2 linked regions of the Tunturibacter gelidoferens genome follow. The protein of the gene in region 2 interacts with the protein of the main gene of each other region in a pairwise test. Links are inferred from orthologs where the notes say so. Each region holds a gene or a part of one and is shown on either strand. Other genes may lie near its edges. The genes, in order: dnaE and dnaX.

Evidence for each region.
Region 1: the proteins of dnaX (region 2) and dnaE interact in binary tests that used the Escherichia coli proteins (3 or more experiments, as listed by UniProt). The link is inferred for Tunturibacter gelidoferens from one-to-one orthologs.

The regions. Positions count from the first base shown.
Region 1 is NZ_CP132938.1:3,679,962-3,692,281, forward strand. What follows is about bases 8,251-12,320. They hold dnaE (DNA polymerase III subunit alpha), read right to left. Parts: upstream 11,988-12,320; coding sequence 8,451-11,987; downstream 8,251-8,450. Other genes in these bases: RBB81_RS16150 (acetyl-CoA carboxylase carboxyltransferase subunit alpha), read right to left, coding at 8,251-8,400; RBB81_RS16160 (hypothetical protein), read left to right, coding at 12,061-12,320. In the rest of the region: RBB81_RS16110 (hypothetical protein), read left to right, coding at 1-1,020; pyrF (orotidine-5'-phosphate decarboxylase), read left to right, coding at 1,326-2,048; RBB81_RS16120 (PEP-CTERM sorting domain-containing protein), read left to right, coding at 2,233-2,805; RBB81_RS16125 (S41 family peptidase), read left to right, coding at 2,870-3,142; RBB81_RS16130 (dimethylarginine dimethylaminohydrolase family protein), read right to left, coding at 3,730-4,638; RBB81_RS16135 (hypothetical protein), read right to left, coding at 4,847-5,026; RBB81_RS16140 (hypothetical protein), read right to left, coding at 5,236-6,339; RBB81_RS16145 (CPBP family intramembrane glutamic endopeptidase), read right to left, coding at 6,479-7,354; more of RBB81_RS16150, read right to left, coding at 7,543-8,250. UniProt on the Escherichia coli protein: DNA polymerase III is a complex, multichain enzyme responsible for most of the replicative synthesis in bacteria. This DNA polymerase also exhibits 3' to 5' exonuclease activity. The alpha chain is the DNA polymerase catalytic subunit.
Region 2 is NZ_CP132938.1:3,820,065-3,831,237, reverse strand. The notes cover bases 3,725-6,647. They hold dnaX (DNA polymerase III subunit gamma/tau), read right to left. Parts: upstream 6,257-6,647; coding sequence 4,193-6,256; downstream 3,725-4,192. Other genes in these bases: RBB81_RS16745 (SET domain-containing protein), read right to left, coding at 6,424-6,647; RBB81_RS16755 (YbaB/EbfC family nucleoid-associated protein), read right to left, coding at 3,830-4,162; recR (recombination mediator RecR), read right to left, coding at 3,725-3,784. In the rest of the region: RBB81_RS16775 (PP2C family protein-serine/threonine phosphatase), read right to left, coding at 1-125; gpmI (2,3-bisphosphoglycerate-independent phosphoglycerate mutase), read left to right, coding at 338-1,963; RBB81_RS16765 (metallophosphoesterase), read right to left, coding at 2,118-3,134; more of recR, read right to left, coding at 3,206-3,724; more of RBB81_RS16745, read right to left, coding at 6,648-6,882; RBB81_RS16740 (hypothetical protein), read left to right, coding at 6,997-7,704; RBB81_RS16735 (DinB family protein), read left to right, coding at 7,792-8,346; RBB81_RS16730 (hypothetical protein), read right to left, coding at 8,391-8,831; RBB81_RS16725 (hypothetical protein), read left to right, coding at 9,065-10,237; RBB81_RS16720 (alpha/beta hydrolase), read left to right, coding at 10,609-11,173. UniProt on the Escherichia coli protein: Part of the beta sliding clamp loading complex, which hydrolyzes ATP to load the beta clamp onto primed DNA to form the DNA replication pre-initiation complex.

The sequences.
Region 1 (12,320 bases), 140 kb from region 2 along the record:
TCAGGGCCCGGTCTCAATCTTAAATGTGGTTCGTGCTCCTTCGACAATACGCAATTAGTTGTCGCTGGTGGCCAGATAAAAATGGACTCCACCCACTTTGAAGATCCAGGGGCAATCCCGTGGCCAACCTATCCGCTGGTTGTGAGAGGAGGCAACCTATCGCTTGATACGCCTAGCTTCTTTGGCAATCATAAGACGGCTCCTCTTGACGCATACATCAGTGTGACATCTGGAATTTTAATCACGGAAGCCGTAGACGCCTTTGGGTGCGATTGCACCTATATTTATTCCTCGTCTGGAGATGGAAGGATTATAGGAGGCCCCCCCTTATCGCTAAGCGGGCCCTCTGGGTCCAGAGTAACCCTGATTCACGACACGAGTTCTGAGAAGTCTGTAGTTGACGGTGGCAGGAACTACGCGTACCACGCTGAGAGCCCTACAGCGGTTCAAGGCTATTACGATTTCCTGCCTGGAGGCGGCGTTCACGTTAGGGACACCGCTACCTCTCAGGCCGGAACCGGAATGTACCTGCGGTCCAGCGATTTGATGTCAGTCACTACACCAGATTTGTCGGGTTACACCCACGCCAAGTTCATCGGCAGAAACTGCGACAATACAGCCTACAGTTCATCCATTGACTTCTATACAGAGAAGAAGACTGCAGCGAATCAGTCCGACACAAGCACCGTGGCTGCGACGATCGACTGCAACAAAGTACTAAGTGTTCCAGCCGTCGTATCTGGCGGATCAACCTTCACTATAGCCGGATGCGGAGCCACAAGCGCCATCGGTGGCTCTACTGCAGGGCAATTTGTCTCAGGTGCTACTGGCACCTGTAGCGTAACGGTAACAATGGGCGGGAATGTTAAAGCCCCTCATGGGTGGGTCTGCCCGCAGCCGATTAGTATTTCCACGGGTACTTCGGCATGGATAGAAACCGGCTTCACGACAACCACCGCCACATTTCAAGGTAAGACCACACCAGGACAGTTGATTATTTTTTCCTGTACCGGCTACTAGATATTTAGGCATGACCAGTCAGACAGCCTAAGCAACTTTTCCACACGAAGAGGATAACGCCGGAATTGTCGGATCGATGATTTGGTCAGTGTGTCGATCTCGTGATGAAGCAAAGGAGATCCTGCGCTCTCTTGAAGTCATCACGAATGCGCCCCAAATGCCTCTCGTGTACAGATGTGATCATTCGCGCCCCGCGCGGACGGTCTTCTTAAATCAAACCCGCGCATCCAACCCAGAGCCCGCACAAATCGTCTGCTCTTAACTTTCTCCACGCATCCAACGAAGCAAAAAGTTACACTCACCTCATGCCCGGTCCCAAAGCTCGCCTTGCCGTAGCCCTTGACTATCCCGACGCCGAGCAAGCCCTCAGACTAGTCGACACTCTCGGCCAGACCTGCCAATGGTTCAAAGTCGGCATGGAACTCTACTACGCCGCCGGCAACACCATCATCTACCAACTCCGAGACCGTGGCTTCAACGTCTTCCTCGACCTCAAACTCCACGACATTCCCAACACCGTCGCCGGCGCCGTCCGCTCCGCTACACAGGCAGGAGCAAGCCTCCTCACCCTCCACGCCAGCGGAGGAGCCGCCATGATGGTCGCCGCAGCCGAAGCCGCCTGCGCCCCCGGCTCCCCCCGCCTCCTCGCCGTCACAGTCCTCACCAGCATGGACGCCGCACAACTGGCAGGCACAGGCATCACCGCCTCTCCAGCCGACCAGGTGCTCCGCCTCGCAAAGCTCGCAACGCAATCCGGCATAGATGGCGTCGTCTGCTCCGCTGAAGAGGTCGCCGCCGTCCGCGCAGCCACCGGCCCCGACACACTCCTCGTCATCCCCGGGATCCGCCCCACCGGCACCGCCATCGGCGATCAGAAGCGCATCGCCACTCCCGCCCAGGCCATCGCCGACGGAGCCTCCATGCTGGTCGTAGGCCGCCCCATCACCCAGGCCACAGCCCCCGCCGCCGCCGCCCAGGCAATTCTCGACGAGATCGCCGAAGCCATCCAGAATTTGACTCACCCATAACAATCGGGTGCCCCATCCTTCGCGCGCTTGCGAAGGGTGGGGTGTAGAACCTCAATCGACGTGAGGGTCTAGAACGAGAGCCGCGCACTGACCTGAAGCGACCCTCCAACGCCAGGAATTCACTTGACGCCCCCCAAACCAAGGCGCACCCTTATCTCACTTAAATTCGAGAAGGGATCCACTTATGCGCAAAACTCTCTTCGCTCTTGCCCTCCTTGCCTCTGCCTTGTCCATCCCCCTAACCGCTCACGCCGACACCATCGACCAGCTCTCCTTCGACTTCCCCCACATCTCCGACGGCCACCCAGGCGTCCTCACCATCGACCTCCCCGCCTCCCCTCAACCCTACCTGCCCTTCGTGAGCGGCCTCTTTCTCGGCCAGTCCGGCTCCGTTGACTACCTCGTCCAGATCGGCGAGCTATCGCCCACCGAAACGTTAATCGGGTACGCCTTTTACGTGGGCGGCCCTATCCCCCCGGCAAGGGCTTTCACGCAGATCTACTTCACAACCGCTCTCTTGACCGGTCCCGTTGACGCTCCTACCTTTCTCACCGGAACCTTCAACGGCGTGTACAAGATCGACGTCCCATTTCTCCCACCTTACCCCGGTACCCTCACCATCGAACCTCTCACCAACTCAACCGTTCCCGAACCCTCCTCCTTGGCCCTGATGGCAACCGGAATCCTCGGAGCAATCACCACACTCCGACACCGCAAATCCATGAGCAGACCCATGAGCAGATCCAGAACGAGCTAAAGCCCGGCTGCCCCTCCAAACTCTGACTCACCCATAACAATCGGGTGCCCCATCCTTCGAGGCCATGGGCTTTGTAGCGCATACGGATGCGATCATCTTCGATCTACGGCAGAACGGCGGCGGCCAACCGGCGATGGTCACGCTGATTGCGAGCTACCTGTTCGATAAGCCGACGCACCTGATCGACATATACAACCGCAAGGAGGACTCGACCACGCAGAACTGGACCCTGTCATACCTGCCGGGACCGAGGCTGACCAGGCAGCCCGTGTTTGTGCTGACGTCGAAGCGAACATTCTCAGGAGCCGACGAGTTTGCATTTGATCTGAAGAACTAAAAGCGCGCAACGATTGTTGGCGAGACGACCGGCGGCGGAGCGCACCCGGTATCGGGCACACGGTTGCCGACTACTTCACCATTGGTGTGCCGTTTGCCAAGTCGCTCGATCCAGCGACGAGAACAAACTGGGAGGGGACCGGCGTGGAACCGGATGTGAAAGTGCCGGCGGCCGATGCACTGACGACTGCAGAGAAGCTCGCGATGGAGAAGATTCAGGCGAAAACAAACAGTAAATAGGCATCCTGTTCGGACGCCACCCCAACACAAGCGGTGCCCACCTAAAATCTGACACACCCAAAACGATCGGGTGCCCCATCCTTCGCGCCCTTGCGAAGGGTGAGATGTAGAACCTCAATCGAGGAACGGGTTCGGTTAGGTGGCTGGGTGGGGCGCCCGAAAAAAAAGTCTAAAAAGTTGGCGTATTTTTAGCAGCCAAAAAGAGCGCTGCTAAAACACCACATCCACCACGCAAAACACCACAACTTCACCACCAAAACACCACATGAAAAAGGCGTTTTTCTGGAAAACCCCCAGCAAAAACGCCCCTCCACCACACTCAGGAAAAATTCGCGCCTACCGTAGAAATCAGATCGCCGATTCGGTCCGAACCTCCCCCAAAGCCAACGCCGAATCACTCAACCGCAGTGCCAGCGACTTCGCCGACCCGCCCCCGCGCTGAAACTCGCCCAATGGCATCTCAGTCACATCGAACCCGCTCTCCATCAACCGTTTAGCCAGGTCCGTCTCCACCGCCCCCATCAAAATATCCCGGCCGACATTGATCACATTGCATCCAAATTGTGTAGCCTCTAACTCGCTGACAATAATCCGCTTATCCGCCCCATACGCCGCATGAATCTTTGCCAGCGAAGCCGCATCGAACGCCCCGGGAAAGTAAACCAGATAGCCCCCGCTAAGTGGCGCAAAACAAAGATCCAGATGATAAAACCGCGGATCCACCAGATGCAGCGAAGTTACGCGCGTATGCCAGGCATCTGCTACATGCTTATGGCTATATCGGCAGGTTCGAACCCCATGCGCAGCCCACAGATGCCCGCCATTCGCATCGAAAAGCGCATCCCCCTCACCCTCGAACGAAGTCTCCCGCGGCGTCTCCCACAGCAGAAAACCTGCTTCCTGCAACCACTTTCGCAGATGCCCCTCCTCCGTCTGCCGCTGCGGATGTGCGAAACTCGATACCGCCGCCACTCCATGCTGAACCGCCGCCGCATGCGCCACAAACACCATATCCGGCGAGCCTTCCCGAGCATGCAACAGCCGAACATCCGCCACCCTCTGCAACTGCCGATAGAGATTCTTCCACTGCATAAACGCAGTATCCCGCGACGGCTGGTGCAGATTCCCCGCCATCCACGGGTTGATGACGTAGTTCACGTCATAAAACTCAGGTGGACACATCAGAAATGTTGGGCGATTGAAGTGCGGGAGAGGCGCAAAAGCAGAGGAGGTCAGTGCAGAGCTGCTGGTCATCATAAAACGGGGTTCCTACTTTCCAGCGTCGAGTCTGCCCGTCTCAAGCAACGATCGTCAAGTCCTCGCCTGTAAATTATCTGTACAACTTTGGTGCATAGTCCGCTACGAAACTTAGCTCTTGGGAAGACACTGCAAAAATGCAGGCCCACACACGACAAAGAGCCCACGTAGGGCTCCTTATCCTGTGATTTTGCGTGGAATCGCTCGCTTAAAGTTTCTCGAAGAAATCGCACGCTGAGCAGGAGATATACACTCCGCCGGGGGTACCGCGCTCGCGATCCTTCACGCGCTTCACAATGCGAGTTGGTTTGGAGCACTTCGGACAATCCGTGCTCTTGTTAGTATCCATGACCTTCTTACGGTCGCCGGTCTTGGCAATCTTCGCCATAATGCTTGCTCTCCCTAATACGAACGTTACGAATATCTCGGCCCACGCATTGGATGGCTCGATCGGCTGCCACCCTTGCAGGCAAGCAGAATCTCATCATCCGGTGCTTCTCGTAAAGATTGTCCGGGACGAACCACGGCGGGAATCGGAGGAGAAGAACTGCGATTGAAGCTCTCCTACAAGTCTACACGACGACGGCCTTACCGTGGCTACTGGGCCAACGCAAGGTTGTTCGACGGAGGCGGCGTGGGAGATGCGGGAGCAGACGCTCCCCCCTTGTTATCGTCGGGAAATTGAACCTTATTGTCGGAACGACCGGCGGATACTGCCTCTCCAGGCTTTAGCAATGTTGGAGGCCCATTCGTCTTCTCAGTTCCATCAGCGGGCTTGTCTCCCATCGCAACCTCACGCGTCGGCGCAGTGGAGTTATAGCCGCCCATCTCATCTTTGTCATGAATATCTATCGGCTTACCCAGCGCAGCAATCTCCACGACCGTCACCCTGTCCCCTACAAACCGAACAAACCGGATGGTCTGCGGAACATGCCCATAGATCCACTCTTCATATCGGCCGCCGCTAGCATCCCCGCTCGGCTGGTCACGCATCTTGTTTTCCGGTGCGCCCAGCGCAGCCAGCACCATTCGATGGTTCATTCCTACTAAAACCTCATGTGCAGCGATTGCTTCCTTCAACACGGGTGGCAGCGTATCCGCGTACGCCTGTTCGGAGGTCTTCACTCCAAAATCGATCACCGGCTCCAGCAGAGCCTTTACCTCTGGCGCGGAGATCTCCGGAACATGCCCCTCGAAGATCAGCGTAATTCGCGAGCCGCTAGCCCGCTCCGCGTTCGTTTGTGCGACGGGTGCATCGTTGATCTGAATGTGACTTAGAAAGCGATGCTTTAGATATGGACCGCCGTTGAGATCCAGTACAATCCGATCGGGCTTGATCTCCATCGATGTAATGATGACGCGATCCCCGAGTGCCGCAGCCTCCCCCTTTTGATAGATCAACTTTCTGTACTCCGCCCCGCCGGGACTAATCGGTCCGTTCGCTCGGAGCGTCACACTCGCACTCACCGGCAACGCACGATGAGCAAAGCCTTGCTCCGCCTCAAGATTTCGAACCAGTTCTCGACGTCCACGCTCCGTCATTGGAGTATCTGGAAGCGAGACATGCGTAGGGGAGAAATCCGTGGAGATATCAGCAGTCGCAGTGCCTTCCCCAACCACAAAGACCTGACAAGGAGCCGTCCCTAGCGACAACGCCAGAGTACCCAGGAGGAGAGCCGATCTGTATTCGAAAAGTGCCATGGGAAGCACCTCAGATACACACCAGCTTGCGCCTTCTCTTCCCCTTTGACAAGAGCCGGTTCACGAATTTTGATCAGACCACATAGAACCGGCCTTTGTGTCTCAAAAATTAGAACAAAAGCGGCTTAGTCTGACGCCATCAGAGCTTCGGTTCCTCGCCAACCGAACGCGTCTGAGGGGTCACAGGAAGAATCTGGACAAGAGAGGACGCAGGCGCCGATTTCGCTTCCTGTTCCATCGCCACATGCGCTGGCGGCGGCTGAACTTCAATGGCATAGCCACCCGCGACGATCGGTTTATGGGTGTAATTCCACGCATAGTCACGGGTAATGGGTATCAGAACCCCGACCCCAATCAGCAAAACTACCACCGTGAAGGCCGCCCCCTCAGGTCCGTAGCTCCCTCCAGTCAGCCAGAGGGGTCCGAAGGCCCGCGTCTGCACCACGCTGGCGAAGTCACTGATTCCGCTGATTGGAAGGCCAAACAGAACCCCAATGCTGGCATTCCAGGCAAAGTGAAGTCCCCAGGATAGCCACAGCCCATGCGTTCTCAACCACGCCACCGAGAACAGCAGACCAGCCAGCATCGTCACAAAAACGCCAGTCCACGTTGCCCCCGGATTCAGTGCGTGTCCAAGCCCAAAGAGGATAGACATTCCAATGGTCGCCGCGACCGGCCCAATCGCTTCAATCAGACGCCGGAAAGGGTAGCCGCGAAACGCGACCTCTTCCGCAAGCGCCGCGATCCCGAGAGTCAGAAGATTCAAAAGCAACAGCCAGATCGCCCGCGGTTGCATCCATAGTTGGACATCCAACTTTCCGGTAAGCGTCATCGGGAGGACGGCCAGCACCACGCAACCCCAGCCAACAGCCGCCCCAAGGGTCCATTCCCGCACCGATGTCGGCCGCTTCGGGAGGCCCAAAACCTCGCGAAGGGTTGAGTGTCGATGCGCAATTGCCTGGAGGATCGAAAACCCCACAGCCAGCAAGAAAAGAAGAAATAGCGCGGCAAGCAAGGGTCTCTCTGCGTCAAGGCCAAATCGCTCCGAAAGACCACGCGCTGAGCGTCCCGCCAGGACATCCGAAGCGACGAACCAGGTCGCAGATGTTACGAAGAGCGCCAGTTGCAAGGTGCGCTCAGAGCGGCCTGAGTGTGTCGAATTGAAGGCTTGCAACGCTGGCTACTCCAGAAACGGTCGTACCGTTAAGCGGTGGTATAAAACTGGGCAATATTACGAAACTTGGTGTAGCGCTGCTCCAGCAGCAACTCGAGCGGCAAGGCGCGAAGATCTGCGAGATTGTTCCGCAGTCTTTCGTCGACGAGCACCATGGCCTCTTCCGGATTGTTTTGCGTCCCACCCCACGGCTCAGGCAACACCTCATCGACACAACCAAGTAATTTGACGTCCACGGCTGTGTACTTCAAAGCCGCTGCAGCTTGCTGCTTCTTGCTGGCGTCCTTCCACATGATCGACGCACATCCTTCAGGGGAGATCACCGAGTAAATTGCGTTTTCGAGCATTAGCACACGATCGGCAACCGCCAGTGCCAGCGCACCCCCAGAACCGCCCTCGCCGGTAATGGTGGCGATGGTCGGTACCCGCAGCCGAGACATCTCTAATAGATTCCGTGCGATTGCCTCCCCCTGCCCGCGCTCTTCGGCTCCGATGCCAGGATTCGCCCCTGCCAGATCGAGGAACGTAAAGACAGGACGCCCAAACTTCTCGGCGATCTTCATCGCCCGTAGAGCCTTACGATATCCTTCAGGATCGGGGCTTCCAAACTTTCGCGCCACCCGCTCCTTCAGCGTCCGCCCCTTCAGGTTCCCCACCACCAGCACCGGTTCGCCATGAAATAGCGCCATGCCACAGCTCATCGCGGCATCGTCGCCAAAGGCCCGATCGCCGTGGATCTCGCTGAAATCGGTGAACAATCCTGCAATGAAATCCATCGGGTAGGGACGTTGGGGGTGCCGCGCCAACTCCGTCTTAATCCACGCTTCGGGAGTCGGTGCGGATACTGCCTGGGAATGCGCTGTTCTTCCGGTTTCGTGTTCTGCCATTGTCTAGGTATGCTTCGCTAATTTCTATAACGATTGTATGGCATCGAGGGCTAGTCGATGATCCGAACCCCTCCTCGGCCAACCAGTTCCTCCACCTGATCGATGAAAAGCCGATCTGCAGCTACCAGACAGTTGTGAGGTTCCAGCACCGCACAAAACTCCCCCGGCTCTTCGAGATCGAGCAGCAGCTTTCCTTTCCCGGGAGCGCCTATTAGGATGGCATGCAGCTTCTCAAGCAACGCCGCGTCCGGATTATGCAGGGGCACCTTGATTCGCAGCGAATCCGGCAGCTTGATCTTCACGTCCTCCAGCGCCTGAATACTCGAGATCGCCAGCTTCGGCGCCGAATCTTCTTCCCCACGCAGTACCCCCCGGACCACCACGGGAACATCAATCTTCAACTTCTCCGCGAGCTTCTCGTACGACTGCGGAAACGCGATCAACTCGATCTTGCCCACGGTGTCTTCGAGCGAAGCCTGCGCATACATCTCCCCCGAGCGCTTGGACTTCGCGACCTTTAAGCTTGTAATAACGCCCGCGATGGATATTTCATTCTGAGGCTCTTCATTTCGTCCGCGTCGAAATACCTGCGGCTCAGGCTTCATCTCGCAGGCTGTCACTGTATCGACGACCTTCATGTTTCGAAGTTTCTCCCGGTACTTGTCCATCGGGTGCCCCGACACAAAGAATCCCAACACCTCTTTTTCGTTCTGCAGTCGAGTGTGTTCGTCCCACTCAGCCACGCTGGGCAGCGCCTCCTCTCCGTTATTCGAAGAAGGAGAATGGATATCTGCATCGAAGATCCCAAACAGTCCGTGCTGCCCCGCCGCCTCATCGCGCTGAGACTTCTGCGCTCGCTCCATTGCCTTATCAAGAGCAGCGCACAGCGCCGCCCTACCGCCAAAGGCATCCATCGCGCCCGCTTTGATCAACGACTCCAACACGCGTTTATTCAACAGTCGCAGATCGACCTTCTCGCAGAACTCCCAAAGGCTGGAGAACCCCTTCTTTCCCGTAGCCTGTAGGGCTGTCCGCGCCGCGATGATCGACTCAATCGCGTTATGACCCACGTTTTTGATCGCTGCCAATCCAAACCCGATCGCCCCGTTGATCGGCGTGAAGTTCGCATCTGATACCTGCACATTTGGCGGCACCACCGAAATATTCATCTCGCGGCACTCTGAGATGTACTTGACCACATTCTCCGGCTTTGACGTTTCGCTCGTCAGCAGCGCCGCCATAAACTCCACCGGGTAGTGAGTCTTCAGCCACGCCGTGTGATACGCCAGCAGCGCATACGCAGCCGAGTGAGACTTATTGAACCCATACCCTGCAAACTGCGCCATCAGGTCGAAGATCTTCCCCGCCGTATCCTTTGGATGTTTATTCGCAGCAGCGCCACTCATAAAGCGATCGCGCTGTTTCGCCATCTCCGCAGGATCTTTCTTACCCATCGCTCGACGCAGCAGGTCCGAGTCGCCCAGCGAGTACCCAGCCAGCACGTTTGAAATCTGCATCACCTGCTCCTGGTACACGATCACACCCAGCGTCTCGCGCAGAATCATCTCAAGCTCAGGCAGCTCATAGCTCACCGCGCGCCGTCCCCACTTGCGCTCGATGAAATCATCAATCATTCCACCCTGAATCGGCCCCGGACGATACAACGCGTTCAACGCCGTCAGATCCTCAACAGTATTCGGCTTATAACGCCGCAACACATCACGCATCCCGCCCGACTCAAACTGAAACACCCCGGAGGTCAACGCCTTGTGATAGACCTGCTCATACGTAGTCGCATCATCGAGCGGAATCGTCGACATATCGACATCCGTCCCCGTCGTCGACTTAATCAGCTTCAGTGCGTCATCAATAACAGTCAGCGTCGTCAGGCCAAGAAAGTCCATCTTGAGAAGTCCCATCTTCTCGACGGCCTTCATGTCATAAGCTGTGACGATATCGTCGTTCTTCGCACGGGTCACCGGAACCAGCTCTGTCAGCGGCTTCGGCGCAATCACAACGCCTGCTGCGTGTACGCCCGCACCGCGAACCAGTCCCTCCAGCCGCAGCGCAGCATCGATCAACTCCTTGATCTTTGGATCGCCCTCATACGCCCCAGCCAAGGTCGGCGAATCCTTCAGTGCCTGATCGATCGTGATCCCAATCGTAGAAGGAATCATCTTCGCAATCCGGTCGACCTCGCCATACGGCATATCGAGCGCCCGGCCAACGTCTTTGATCGCAGCCTTCGCTGCCATGGTGTTGAACGTAATAATCTGCGCGACCTGATCCCGACCGTACTTACGATTGACGTACTCGATCACCTCGCCGCGCCGGTTCATACAGAAGTCGATATCGATATCGGGCATCGACACGCGCTCCGGATTCAAAAACCGTTCAAACAGCAGTTCATTCTGCAGCGGATCAATATCGGTGATCTGCATCACGTAAGCCACCAGAGAACCGGCAGCCGATCCACGCCCAGGCCCCACCGGAATTTTCTGCTCACGCGCGTATCGGATAAAGTCCCAGACAATCATGAAATAGCCAGGAAACTTCATCTGTTTGATGATGTTTAGCTCGCGATCCAGACGCTCATGATATTCAGGAATCGTTTTCTTCAACAACCCGCGAGAACGCAGATGAGCAACCGCGGTCTCCAGTCGCATCTCCAGGCCCTTGCGGCATATCTGCTCAAAGTAGGTGTCAAGCGTCTCTCCCTCCGGCACAATGAAGTCCGGAAACGGGTTGTCGACCTTCATCATCTTCACGTTGCAGCGCTCGACAAACTGCATCGTTCGAGTGCACACCTCGGGATTCTGAGAGAAGGTGCGAAGCATCTCCTCCGCGCTCTTGATATAAAACTCCTGCGTATCGAACTTGAATCGCTTTGGGTCGTTCATGCTGCCCGCCGTCTGCACGCACAACAAAATCTCGTGAGCCCGCGAATCATCAGCGGCAACATAGTGACTGTCATTGGTCGCGATCAGAGGGATATCAAGCTCGCGCTCCATCTTGAACAATGCATCGCATACGCCCTTATCCGGTGCGAGTCCGTGGTCCTGAATCTCGAGAAAGTAGTTGCCCTTCCCAAAGAGATCCTGGTAAAAACCAGCGGTACGCTTAGCCTCGTCGTACTTGTCCTCCATCAGAAACTGATTCACCTCACCCGCGAGACAACCCGAGAATCCGATCAACCCCTCCGAGTGCTTCGCAAGAAAATCCTTTGACACGCGAGGCTTTCGATAGAACCCATGCAGGGCCGCCTCGCTCGTCAGTCGAACCAGATTGCGATAGCCTTCCTGATTTTCAACCAGCACCAGCAGGTGGTTATACTTATCTCCTTCAGGCGCAGCGCGATGATCGTCGTTCTTACAGATATAAAGCTCGCAACCAAGAATTGGCTTGATTCCCTTCTTCTGCATCGCATCGAAGAAGTGCACCGCCCCATAGATATTTCCATGATCGGTCATAGCGGCCGCAGTCTGACCAATCTTGCTCAGGTGCCCGGCAAGCTTATCGACGTCGCACGCGCCATCAAGAAGGGAGTAGTCAGTATGAAGATGAAGGTGGGTAAACTCTGCTGCCATCTCTCTAGTTTAGAACCCGCGACGCCGTAGGAAAACGCGTCCCAAATTGTCGTATTAGAATCGTTACCCAAGTATGGCTGGCATCTTTTTCATCGACGCAATCAGTCGCAGACTCCGCCGCAAAAATCGCGAGAAGAAACTTCGCCTCGCCGCCCAATGGCCGCTCGCCCTGGCCGAGATCAACCACTGGCAAGTCCTCTCCGCCGACGAAGACGCGGCCTCTCCTGGAGCCCCCTACCAAATCGAAGCTGGTTTCCACTTCAAGATCAACGGGGAATACTACGGCGGCTATCTTCGCAGCGTAGCTCTCACTCACCACGAGGCAGAGTCGAA
Region 2 (11,173 bases):
AAGAAGTCCCCACCCGTTCGGACGGAGTGATACTCAGCATGCAGATCGACACCCTGCATCTGCCGCAGGTCCATCGGTCGAGGACTTCGGCCCATCGCAGGCGAATCCGTGTGAGACGACATCATGGCATGACCCACCTGATTGGAATCTTTTCGCGATTGTAACCCCGCTCGTTACCCACTGGCCCATCGAATGACAGTCCTTTTTATCAGCCGAAAGTTTCACTCAAAATCTCGCTCCACTCCAAAGCCGCCCAGAAATTCACCGCTCCCCCGTTGTTGATATCCTCACCATAAGCCTGCACCACAACCAGACAGCAGCGAGAAACGAAGCCATCATGCCCAAAGCACCAGTAGTCCTCACCATCCTCGACGGATGGGGTTCCCGCGCCGAAACCCACGGCAACGCCATCGCCCAGGCCCGCAAACCCACCTACGACGCGCTCCTCCGCGACTTCCCCAACACCCTCCTCCGCGCCAGCGAACACTTCGTCGGACTCCCCGACGGCCAGATGGGCAACAGCGAAGTAGGCCACCTCAACCTCGGCGCCGGCCGCATCGTCCGCATGGACATGACCCGCATCGACACCGCCATCCTCGACGGCTCCCTCTACACCGACCCCACGCTGGTCCGCGCCTACGAACTAGCCGGGCAGAAGGGAAGAGCACTCCACCTCATCGGCCTACTCTCCGACGGCGGCGTCCACTCTCACCAGCGCCACCTCGACGCCCTTATCCGCATGGCCGCCCAACACAAGCTCACCCGCGTCTACATCCACGCCTTCATGGACGGCCGCGACACCATGCCCACCAGCGGCCTCGGCTACCTCGAGGAGCTTCTCCGCAAGTTCAACGAGTACAACGTCGGCCTCCTGGCCTCGGTGAGCGGCCGCTACTACGCCATGGACCGCGACCTCCGCTGGGAGAAAGAAAAACAAGCTTTCGACGCCCTGGTCACCGGCCATCCCGAAGGCGGCCGCTACAACGGCCCCACCGCACGTATCCGCGAACTCTACAACAACGGCATCACCGACGAGTTCATTCCACCCTTTACCTGCATGAACCCGACCGACGACACCCCCGTCGGCCTCATTCGCGACGAAGACGTCATCGTCAACTTCAACTATCGCGCCGACCGCGTCCGCCAGATCACCCGCGTCCTCACCAGAAAGTCCGGTCTAACGGCAGACCCCATCGGAAGCCAGGGTCACCAACTCCCCAAAGCCGCCGAACTCGACGCCGAGATCCCCCTCGACCTCATCCCCTCCAACCTTCACTACGTCTGCATGACTCAGTACGACAAAAACTTCAAACTCCCCATCATCATCCCCGCCGAGTCGATGGACAACCTCCTCGCCAACCTTATGTCCCAGGCCAACCTCCGCAACCTCCGCGTCGCCGAGACGGAAAAGTACGCCCACGTCACCTACTTCTTCAACGGCGGCATCGAAAAACCCTTCCCCGGCGAAGACCGCGCACTGGTCCCCTCACAAAAAGTAGCCACCTACGACCTCGCCCCCGAGATGTCCGCCGCGGGCATCGCCGACGCCGTCATCAAAGCCGTCAACGACACTGCCTTCGACGTCATCATCGTCAACTTCGCCAACGCCGACATGGTCGGCCACTCCGGCATGATGGAACCCACCATCCGCGCCGTCGAGACCGTAGACACTCAACTAGGCCGTATCTATAGCGCAGTAAAGCAGAGAGGTGGCGCGTTACTCGTCACCGCCGACCACGGCAACGCCGAGATGCTCATCGACCCCGCCACCGGAGGCCCCCACACCGCACACACCACCAACCCCGTACCCTTCCTCTACATCACCGACGCCGGCAACACCCCCATCCTCCGCGAAGGCGGCAGCCTCCGCGACATCTCCCCCACCATCCTGTCCTTGCTAAACGTAGACCAACCCAACCAAATGACCGGCGGCAACCTCCGCGCGCAACCCAAAGCCGAATAAGAATTTTTCATCCGACCAAAGGAAGGACCCACACACACCTGACCCATCAAGACCGGTACACACGTCACGAAGTGACCGCCTCCCGCGCAGGGAGCCCGTCCGGCAGGACACATCTTTCGCCACAATGACAGACACGCGAAGCGCCGAGCAGTACTTAAGCGATATTCGTAACCGTCCCATCCACCTTCTTCGTAAACGAATGAATCACCCGCCCCTTCTCATCGAGATGCCGTAGCGTAAGCGTCTCCGGCGTCACCTCCAGATCGCTGAACCCATAAACCCGCTGCGCATAGGGCCCACGCTGAGCCTCATCAATAACGAGCGGATAAAGATCCGCCCCACCGCCACCCGACAAGACAAACGAAGTAGGATGTCCCTCAAACTCCAGGTGCTGCATATCGTGGTCATGCCCCGCCAGGTACATATGAGCCTTATGCTTCCGCAGCAGAGGCTCCCAGTCCCGCACCAGCACCTTATGATCCCCATGCGGCCCATTCGAAAAGATCGGATGATGCCCCATTACGACCAGAAACGGAGTACTCCGAGGCTTCTCCAACTCCGCCTCCAGCCAAACCAACTGCTCCGCCTGCTGCTCCGGAGTCAGCGTGAAGTCCGCACCCTTCTTCGGCCTTCCATCTGCGTGAGGCATATTGCTATCGAGTGCAATCACCGTCATCAACGGCTTCTTCACCGGGAACTCGAAGCTATACCAGAGCGAAGGCATCGTCCACCGCGTCCCGCCCGCCTTCGCGTACTCTAGCTCCGCCACAACCTTGCTCATCGGCATCGTCTGGTAGTCATGGTTGCCAGGAATCGCATAGGCCGGACAATCGAACACGCTCGACGGATACATCTCTTCGAACTGTGTCTTCCACCGCACATCTTTCGCCCCGCCCGGCAGCGGCCCATACCAGTTATCACCCAGCATCAGGAGCCCCTCGGTCTTGAACCTCTGCTCGCGCACATACGCCTGCATCGACTTCGCCACACGGCTCTGCGCCTCAAAGTCCTCATACCCCCAATCCCCCACCATCAACAACCGTGACCCACCACCCGGCCCACCATGCTTCGCAGCACCCAGCGCCGGCAAACCACCAAGTCCGGCCAACGCACTGAACGCAAAACTCTGCCGCAGAAACCGCCTACGCGAATACGTCTCATCAAACCCCATACGTCTCCTCGAAATTGCAACTCTTGCAACGATAAGACGAATCAGCGGCAAGGAAAGCTGCTACACCCGGGTTAAAACTCGCGCCGCCCTTCCATCGCCCGTGTCATCGTCACCTCATCGGCATATTCGATATCGCTTCCCGCTGGCACTCCCGTCGCAATCCTCGTCACCTTCACATCACCCTTCGTTTTCCTAAGTTCAAGCGCCAAATACCCTGCCGTCGCCTCTCCCTCCGTCGTCGGCGAAGTCGCCAGAATCACCTCATCAATATCCGACAAACGAGTCAGCAGATTCGTAATCCGCAACTGCTCCGGACCCACTCCACCGATCGGAGAGAGCGTCCCGTGCAGCACGTGATATACGCCGTTATAACTCCGCGTCTTCTCAATCGTCGCAATATTGGTCGGCTCTTCCACCACGCAAACCAACCGCTGATTTCGCACTGGGCTCATGCAATACCCACAAGGATCGATGTCCGTAATGTTGTTGCAGGTCGAGCAGAGCCGCAGGTGCAGCTTCAACTCTCGTATTGCTACTGACAACGCCTCGGCATCGTCGGCCGACGACCGCAGCACATGAAACGCCAGCCGCTGCGCACTCTTGGAACCAATCCCTGGCAGCTTTCTTAGCTCTTCAATCAGCCGCGACATCGGCTCCGCAAAACGACTCGGTGTGGCATGGAAAGAACCAGTCACTTAGCCCAACCCCGGCAGATCCGGCAAGCCCAACCCACCCATCATTCCGGCCACGCTCGACTTCATCGCTTCATCTGCCCTCCGCCCTGCTTCGTTCACTGCTGCTGCAATCAAATCTTCAAGCAACTCAAGATCGCTCGCCGAACTGCCCATCGCCGTTGGCTCAATCTTTACCCGCAGAATCTCTTTTTTACCGTTCATCCGCACCGTCACCACCCCGCCGCCGCTCGAAGCCTCCACCACCGTTGCAGCGAGCTTCTTCTCCATCTGCTCCTGCATCAGCTTCGCCTGCCCCATCATCTCTTTCATCTTCCCCAGATCAGAAAAGTCCATCTTCACCCCCTTTGGTGCTGTAATGACTGGCTAGTCGTTATCGCGCAGATCGATCACATTCCGAACTTCGGCATTGAACAACGTCTGCGCCCTTTGCACAATTGGATGCTCCAACGCCTTCGCCTGGACGCTTCCGCTCTTCGCTGCTCTCGGCTTTTTTGCGTTAGCGGCATTCTTGACGCCCGGCAGAAACATCAGTTTCAACGCCCCAACCCCCGCATCCCGCAACGCAGCTCTTATCAGTTTCTCCGCCTCCGCATTAATCACCATCGAAAGCATCGTCTTCGAGAGCTCCGTCTGCACCCGGATCTCGCCCTCTGTCACTGTCCACTCTGCATCCGCCAGAGCATCAGCCGGCGTCGCCAGATTCTTCGCCGCTAACAAAGCATCTACGGCCACCCTCTGCAGTTCCTCCGCGGAATGTAACGAAGTCAGTTGCATACCAGTGCTGCTCGCACTCTCAACGGGATCTGCCCTCTCAACCGACATTTCAGTCGGCTTCTCCATCAACGGCGAAGGCACGTCTGCTGTCTCCGCACGATCCTCAGTCTCCACGAGTGCGGCTCCTATCGCATCGCCGTCAGTCAGCACCGTCTCCGCAGGTGTCGTTACCTGAGCCAGCGTGGGCACCGGCACAGGCGTAGGCGCCGCCATCGGCACAACAGGAGCAGTAACAGGTACAACAGCGACCGGCGAGGCCACTACGGCCCGCTCGTCAAACCGGTTCCTGTTCTGGTCCCTTTCAAAGGGAGAAAAAGCTGGTCTCGCGCTCGCCACCGTTGCGCTCGTCTCTAACACACGCGCCGTCGCCGCTCCGCTTACCGGATTCCTTGGGGGCGTCCCAGCGGGTGTGCTCACTGGCCTCGCCGTCGCTACTCCAGGCCCTGGCCGTGAACCGCCGCCAACAGGGAACTGGCTCAACACCTCTTCAATCGGCAGCAACCGCCGCAGATGCACAAGCTTCAGCAATCCCAGCTCGAAGTGGAACCGCTGCTCCTGCCGATATCCCAGCTCATCAAACGTCCTCAGCATCACCTGCAGAAAGCGCGTCAACTCCTCTTCGCTGAACAACGCCGCCGACCGCCCCGCGCGCCGCTGTTCATCGGCCGAGATCTGCAGCAACTCCCCTGCCACCCCATCCGCCCCAGCCCCATCTACACCGATGCCCGCAATCTTCGCAATTACCGTATTCCGCAGATACCTTACAAACTGACGCGCCAGCTGCGCCGGGGAGTTTCCCGCATCCAGCAGTTGATTCGCAACCGTAATCACCTCGGCGCTGCGATTCCCATCCACCGCCTCAAGGATCCGCTCAAACACTGCATTCGGAACCGTCCCCATCAGCTCCCGAATCTGCCCTGCATCCAACCGCGCTCGACCATCCTCCACCGGAGCGCTCGCAATCGCCTGGTCCATAATCGACAGCGCATCGCGCATCGACCCATCGCCCGCCTCGGCAAGCAGACTCAGCGCAGCCTCATCCGCATCCACGCCCTCCCGCTCCGCAATACCGCGCAGCTCGCCCAGAATGTCCACCAGCTTCACCGCATGAAAGCTGAAGTGTTGACAACGCGATCGCACCGTCTGCGGAATATCCTCCGGCTGCGTCGTCGCCATCATGAAGACAATATGATCCGGCGGTTCCTCCAACGTCTTCAACAATGCATTGAAGGCAGCATCGGTAATCTGGTGAGCCTCATCCAGGATGTAGATCTTGTACTTATCTCGCGCCGGACGATACCGCGCCGCATCCCGCAGCTCGCGAATCTCATCGATCCCGCGATTGGTCGCCGCATCGATCTCGATCACATCAACCGCATTCCCCGCCTTAATCTCCGTGCAGCTGTCGCAAACCTCGCAAGGCTCTGCCGTGGGCCGCATCGGCGACCCAATCGCATTCCGGCAGTTCAGCGCCATGGCCAGAATGCGCGCAATCGTCGTCTTTCCAATGCCGCGATGCCCACTGAAAATATATCCATGCGCGATACGGCCTTGCGTCAGCGCATTCATCAGCGTCACGGTCACGTGGTCCTGCCCTGCAACATCTGCGAAACGCTGGGGCCGGTATTTCCTAGCAAGTACCTGATATGCCATATAGAAAAGGTAGGGAAGTCACAATCGTCGCGACAGGTCCGCAGACTCTATTGTATCGCCCATCGCCAAGCCAGTTATCCTCGGAGACGAATGGCGCCGAAGGCGCGTCAGCCTCGATGGCAGATCGCGCCGTGCGCGCAGCACGCTTTAGCTTTTGCAGTTCAAAACTAGCGCCCAGCCTTAGCCAAAGCCCGAGCCTTCCGCGCCCGCCGCTTTACCTCAGCCTCGCTGAACATCGTACCCCGGCACTTCTTCGCGCCACAGTAGCAGTTCTGCTCATCATCGTCGCTGTCATACAGGTTGTACTCATAAGTCAGCTCCTCCCCAGCGGCGATATCCCGAATCGCAACAACAAACACTCGGCCATCGACATTCTCCGACTCGCAGTTTGGATCGCAGGAGTGGTTGATAAACATGGCAGTTCCAAACCCGTCGATTACCAACCCATTCTCCCCACAACTGAAAAGGTAAGTAATATCGCGGTCCTGGTACCTATCGTCCGCCTCATCCTTGGTAAACCGCGGCCCGTCATACTCGCAGACTCTCTTACCTTTTTTTATCGCCCGAGTGGTATAGCAGCCCGCCGCATGAATCGACGAAGAACGGATAATCAGCCCATCAACCATAGTCAAAGAAGTTCCATCAAATAAAATAGTGGCAGGGAAACAGCCAAGGTGAGCTGACTATAACAAACCGCCTCGCAACACCGTCAAAGTATCGAACGAGAACTCTGAACCCTTATGGCAGTCGGCTCTAAAATTCGCGCATTGCTAGCTGCGTTCCTGGTCTCCGCAGCCTGCCACGCACAGACCGCACCTGCGCAAAATCCACCCGCGCCATGCCCGGCTCCCGGCCAGAACACATCTCAGCCGGCCGCGCCATGCCCCCCGCCTCCACAGACAAAGAAGCCTTCAGCCGCTGAGCAGTTTCCGTTCCCCGGCACTCCGGCAAAGCCCGCAACTCCTCCGCCCGACGCCCCCAGCTCCACCACGGCACCCTCCTCCGCTGCAGAGGAGCATCCATTTCCCACAACCCCAGCTTCCAGGCTCCCAGGCGACGACTCCAGCAGCAGTTCCAGCTCCGGCAGCGCAGACTCCGACGCTGTTCCAGACACAGACATGCCCAAGCCGGGCACCGAAGGCAGTTCCGTGCATCGCAAGCTCCCCAAGGTCAAGCGCGTTCAGACCGATGACGAACGAGTGGATGAAGATCTGAAGGTCGCGAAGTTCTACATGCGCGACGATAATCTTCCGGGCGCCTATCTTCGCGCCCAGGATGCCGTCAAAACTCAGCCCGATTATTCCGCCGCTCACTACGCCCTCGCTGAGATCGCACAAAAGATGAAAAAGAAAGACGAGGCGATCGCCGAGTTCCAGACATACCTAAAATTGGACCCCGATGGCGAAAAAGCTAAAGAGGCTCACAAGGCGTTGGATCAACTAAAGTAGTCTTCCATCCGTAGAGCCTTGCCCGTTCGCACCCGGCAGAGAACACTAGCCGCCGCGCCTGCAACCGGTGTAACGTGATCCTGCCTTATGAACTCCACCCTCCACCGCCTTCAGCGCGAGATCGCCTTCTCCCTCAACGGACTCGACGCCGCCCAGACACAGCTCCGACCACCCTCGCGCCCACAGAAGTGGACCATCCAGCAAATTATGGAGCATCTCCTGCTCAGCTACTCCGGCACCGAGCTGGCTCTGAATGCCCGACTCACCAAGCGAGCTCCCACCCGCGCAAAACCCAGCATCCCGCAGCACCTGGGCCAGTACACCCTCATCCGTCTCGGCTACTTCCCACACGGACGCAAATCCCCGCCTATGGTTACGCCGGCTCCAACCGAGCACCCACTCTGTGGCGAAGAGCTCACCACCGCCGCAGCCGAACACCTGGCTCACCTCGATCTGCTCTGCGCCGAAGCGGAAGAACTGTTCGGGACCAAATGCAAATTCGCGAGCCACGCGATCCTCGGCCCGCTCGACGTAAATCAGTGGCGAAAATTCCAGCTCATTCACGGCGAGCATCACCTCAAGCAGATTCTCGCCATCCGTAAAGCCCACAGCCTGATGCCCGTCGAGCGAGCGGCCAACTGAGCGCCTGAAACGCTCCTTTGGAAGACCCCGATCGAACCGGCGGCCTACTCTTCGAACCCGCCTACCGCAGCCTCAGCCGTCTCTTCCTCCAGATCGTCCTCGACACGCAGATACCGCCGCATATACCGAAGCGGCTCCTCGGCCGCAGCCATCTCCTTCAGGTGATACAGCCAGGCATCTTCACGCGCGCTCCGTCGGGTATATCCTTTGCGCTGCACAGTCCCGATCGACCCATCCTTCATCTTGCGGGTAAACGACTGCATCGGAACCTGAAAGGTCATCAACTCCCCGGGCTTCCAAAAAGTCGACGCGAACTCATGCGAGAACAGTAGCGCATAGTAACGACGTTCGGCCGCCAGCATCTCCACCGCATGACGGGCGCTCTGCCACGGCAGCCCAAGCTTCCCCACATACCATCTACGAAACTCGAACCCGTTGGTTCGCGCCTGCCCGATCAGTAACTGAAGCAACTCAACCCGTGTCATAAAGTCCGTTTCACTTTTAAAGAAAGATACCGCAGCATCCGGTCAGTTCCGTGCCCAAAGGGTACAGTCTGCAGTGACGTGCGTCCAATTCCGTGTACGCTACCAGAGAAGTATTTTCTACATCTCATTCTGTACAGGAAGTATCGACTCCCATCAGCGCTTCGAACCCCCAGGCCCGGAGAAGAGCCATAAAACTCAGCGTAAAAATACTCAGCCTCGTTCTTGCCCTTACGTTGGCAGTTCCGGCCTACTCGCAGTCCTATAACGCCGCTTTACACACTGACCCCGTCAACCTCACCCCCGAGGTCCGCGACGCCTTCGAACACTTCTACGACCTCGACTATGAGGGCGCTCTCACCCGCTTCGAGGCCGTCCAACGAACCAACCCGCAAAGTGTCATCGCCATAGGCAACGTTCTCCTCACCATCGTCTTCCGCGAACTCTACCGCCAGGACCTTCTCGATACCACCTACTACGCCCACGACTCCTTTCTTACCTCCAAACGCAACGTCCCCGTCCCACAACCCATTCGCGACCGCATCGAGTCCCTCACCAACTCCGCCGTCGCCCTCGCCGACCGTCAGATCAAAGCCAATCCCAACGACGCAAACGCCTATTTCGCCCGAGGCTACGCCCGAGGCATGCACGCCGCCTTCATCACCCTCTGCGATCACAGCTACGTGGCCGCAGCCCGCCAGGGGCTAGCCTCACGCAACGACAGCGAAGCCACTCTCAAGATCGACCCCAACTACGCCGACGCCAAGATGGCCATGGGCATCCAGCAGTTCGCCGTCGCCAGCCTCCCGCGCCTCGTACGCATGCTCGTAGGAATCGCCGGTGTTGGCGGCAACAAAGAAAAAGGCCTCGAACTTCTCCGCGAGTCTGCCGCACACGGCATCGTTACGCCTATCGAGTCCCGCACCGCCCTCTCTCTCTTCCTCCGCCACGACGCCCGCTACGCCGAAGCTATCGTCGTTCAGAAAGGCCTCGCCGACCAGTATCCCCGCGACTTTCTCTTCCGCCTCGAGGTCGCCAACCTCACCAAAGACTCCGGCAACGGCCCCGGAGCCATCGCCCTCTACAACTCCATCCTCACCGATGCCAAAAAGCCCGGCTACTTCATCGGGCCACGCCTCCATATGACCTACTTCGGCCTCGCCGACACCCAGCGCGGCCAGATCCAGATCGCCCTGGCCGCCCAAAACTACATCCTGGCAGCTGCACAACCCACCTGCAGCGACTGGATCCGCCACCGCGCCCAACTTAACGCCGGCGAGATGTTCGATCTCCTCCACAAACGCGACGAAGCCACCAAACAGTACGAACTAGCCTCAGCCGGAGGTGGCGACCAATCCCAGTCCGACGCAGCCCACCGCTACCTCAAGACCCCATACACCGGCAAATAATGGGGTGTGTACCAGACATAAACGGGTAGGTAGCACGCACCAACGGATGGCGTAGCAGCACGCTCGCCAGGAGGTGTCCTTCCCAAAACCGGTCCCTTCGCCGTCATCCTGAGCGCAGCGAAGGATCCCGAAGAACCCTGACCTGCCACGACCTGTCCTCCCTTTTCAACCCATCTTCTCCAAGCCTTTGCCGTTGTCATTTCTTCATTCCCTCTTAGGACCGACACACGTGTAGTGGGCCGTCCGTCAGCGCATGCGCGGCGAAAACAACCGTCAAGCGCAAGCAAAGTTCGATCGGATAACCGGCGTAAGTTGTCGCACGCCGAACCTAACGCTCCTCCCCTCAAATCCTGCTAGCCTGAATCAAACTTATGCGCTCTCAATTCCTTCTCGCAGTCCTCCTCGCGCTCGCCAGCACTCTATCCGCCCAGCAGCCCCCCCAAACCAACTCCAGCGTCCTCGACGCCAACGGCACCGCCCACATCACCCGCGTCATCCCGGTCCCCACCACCATCAGCTCCGAGGCCCAAACTTCCCTCCGCCGCCCCGCCGACGCCGAACACCAGACCCTGGCCGAGCGCCGCACCACCACCGACGCCTGGCAGACACGCGCCGGCGAAGCCTCCCGCAAAGCCTACCCCGTCAACATCGAATCCCTCACCATCGCCAACGTCCCCGTCCGCAACATCCTTCCCCTCGAAGACAAACACCCCGACCACGTCCTCATCAACGTCCACGGCGGCGGCTTCAACTCCGACTCCGGCTCCTTCACCGAGTCCATCCCCATCGCCAACCTCACCCACACCCGCGTCGTCTCTGTCCTATACCGCCTCGCGCCCGAGCACCCCTTTCCCGCCGCCGTCGATGACACCATCGCCGTCTACCGCGAGCTCCTCAAGACATACAAACCTGCCCACATCGCCCTCTACGGAACCT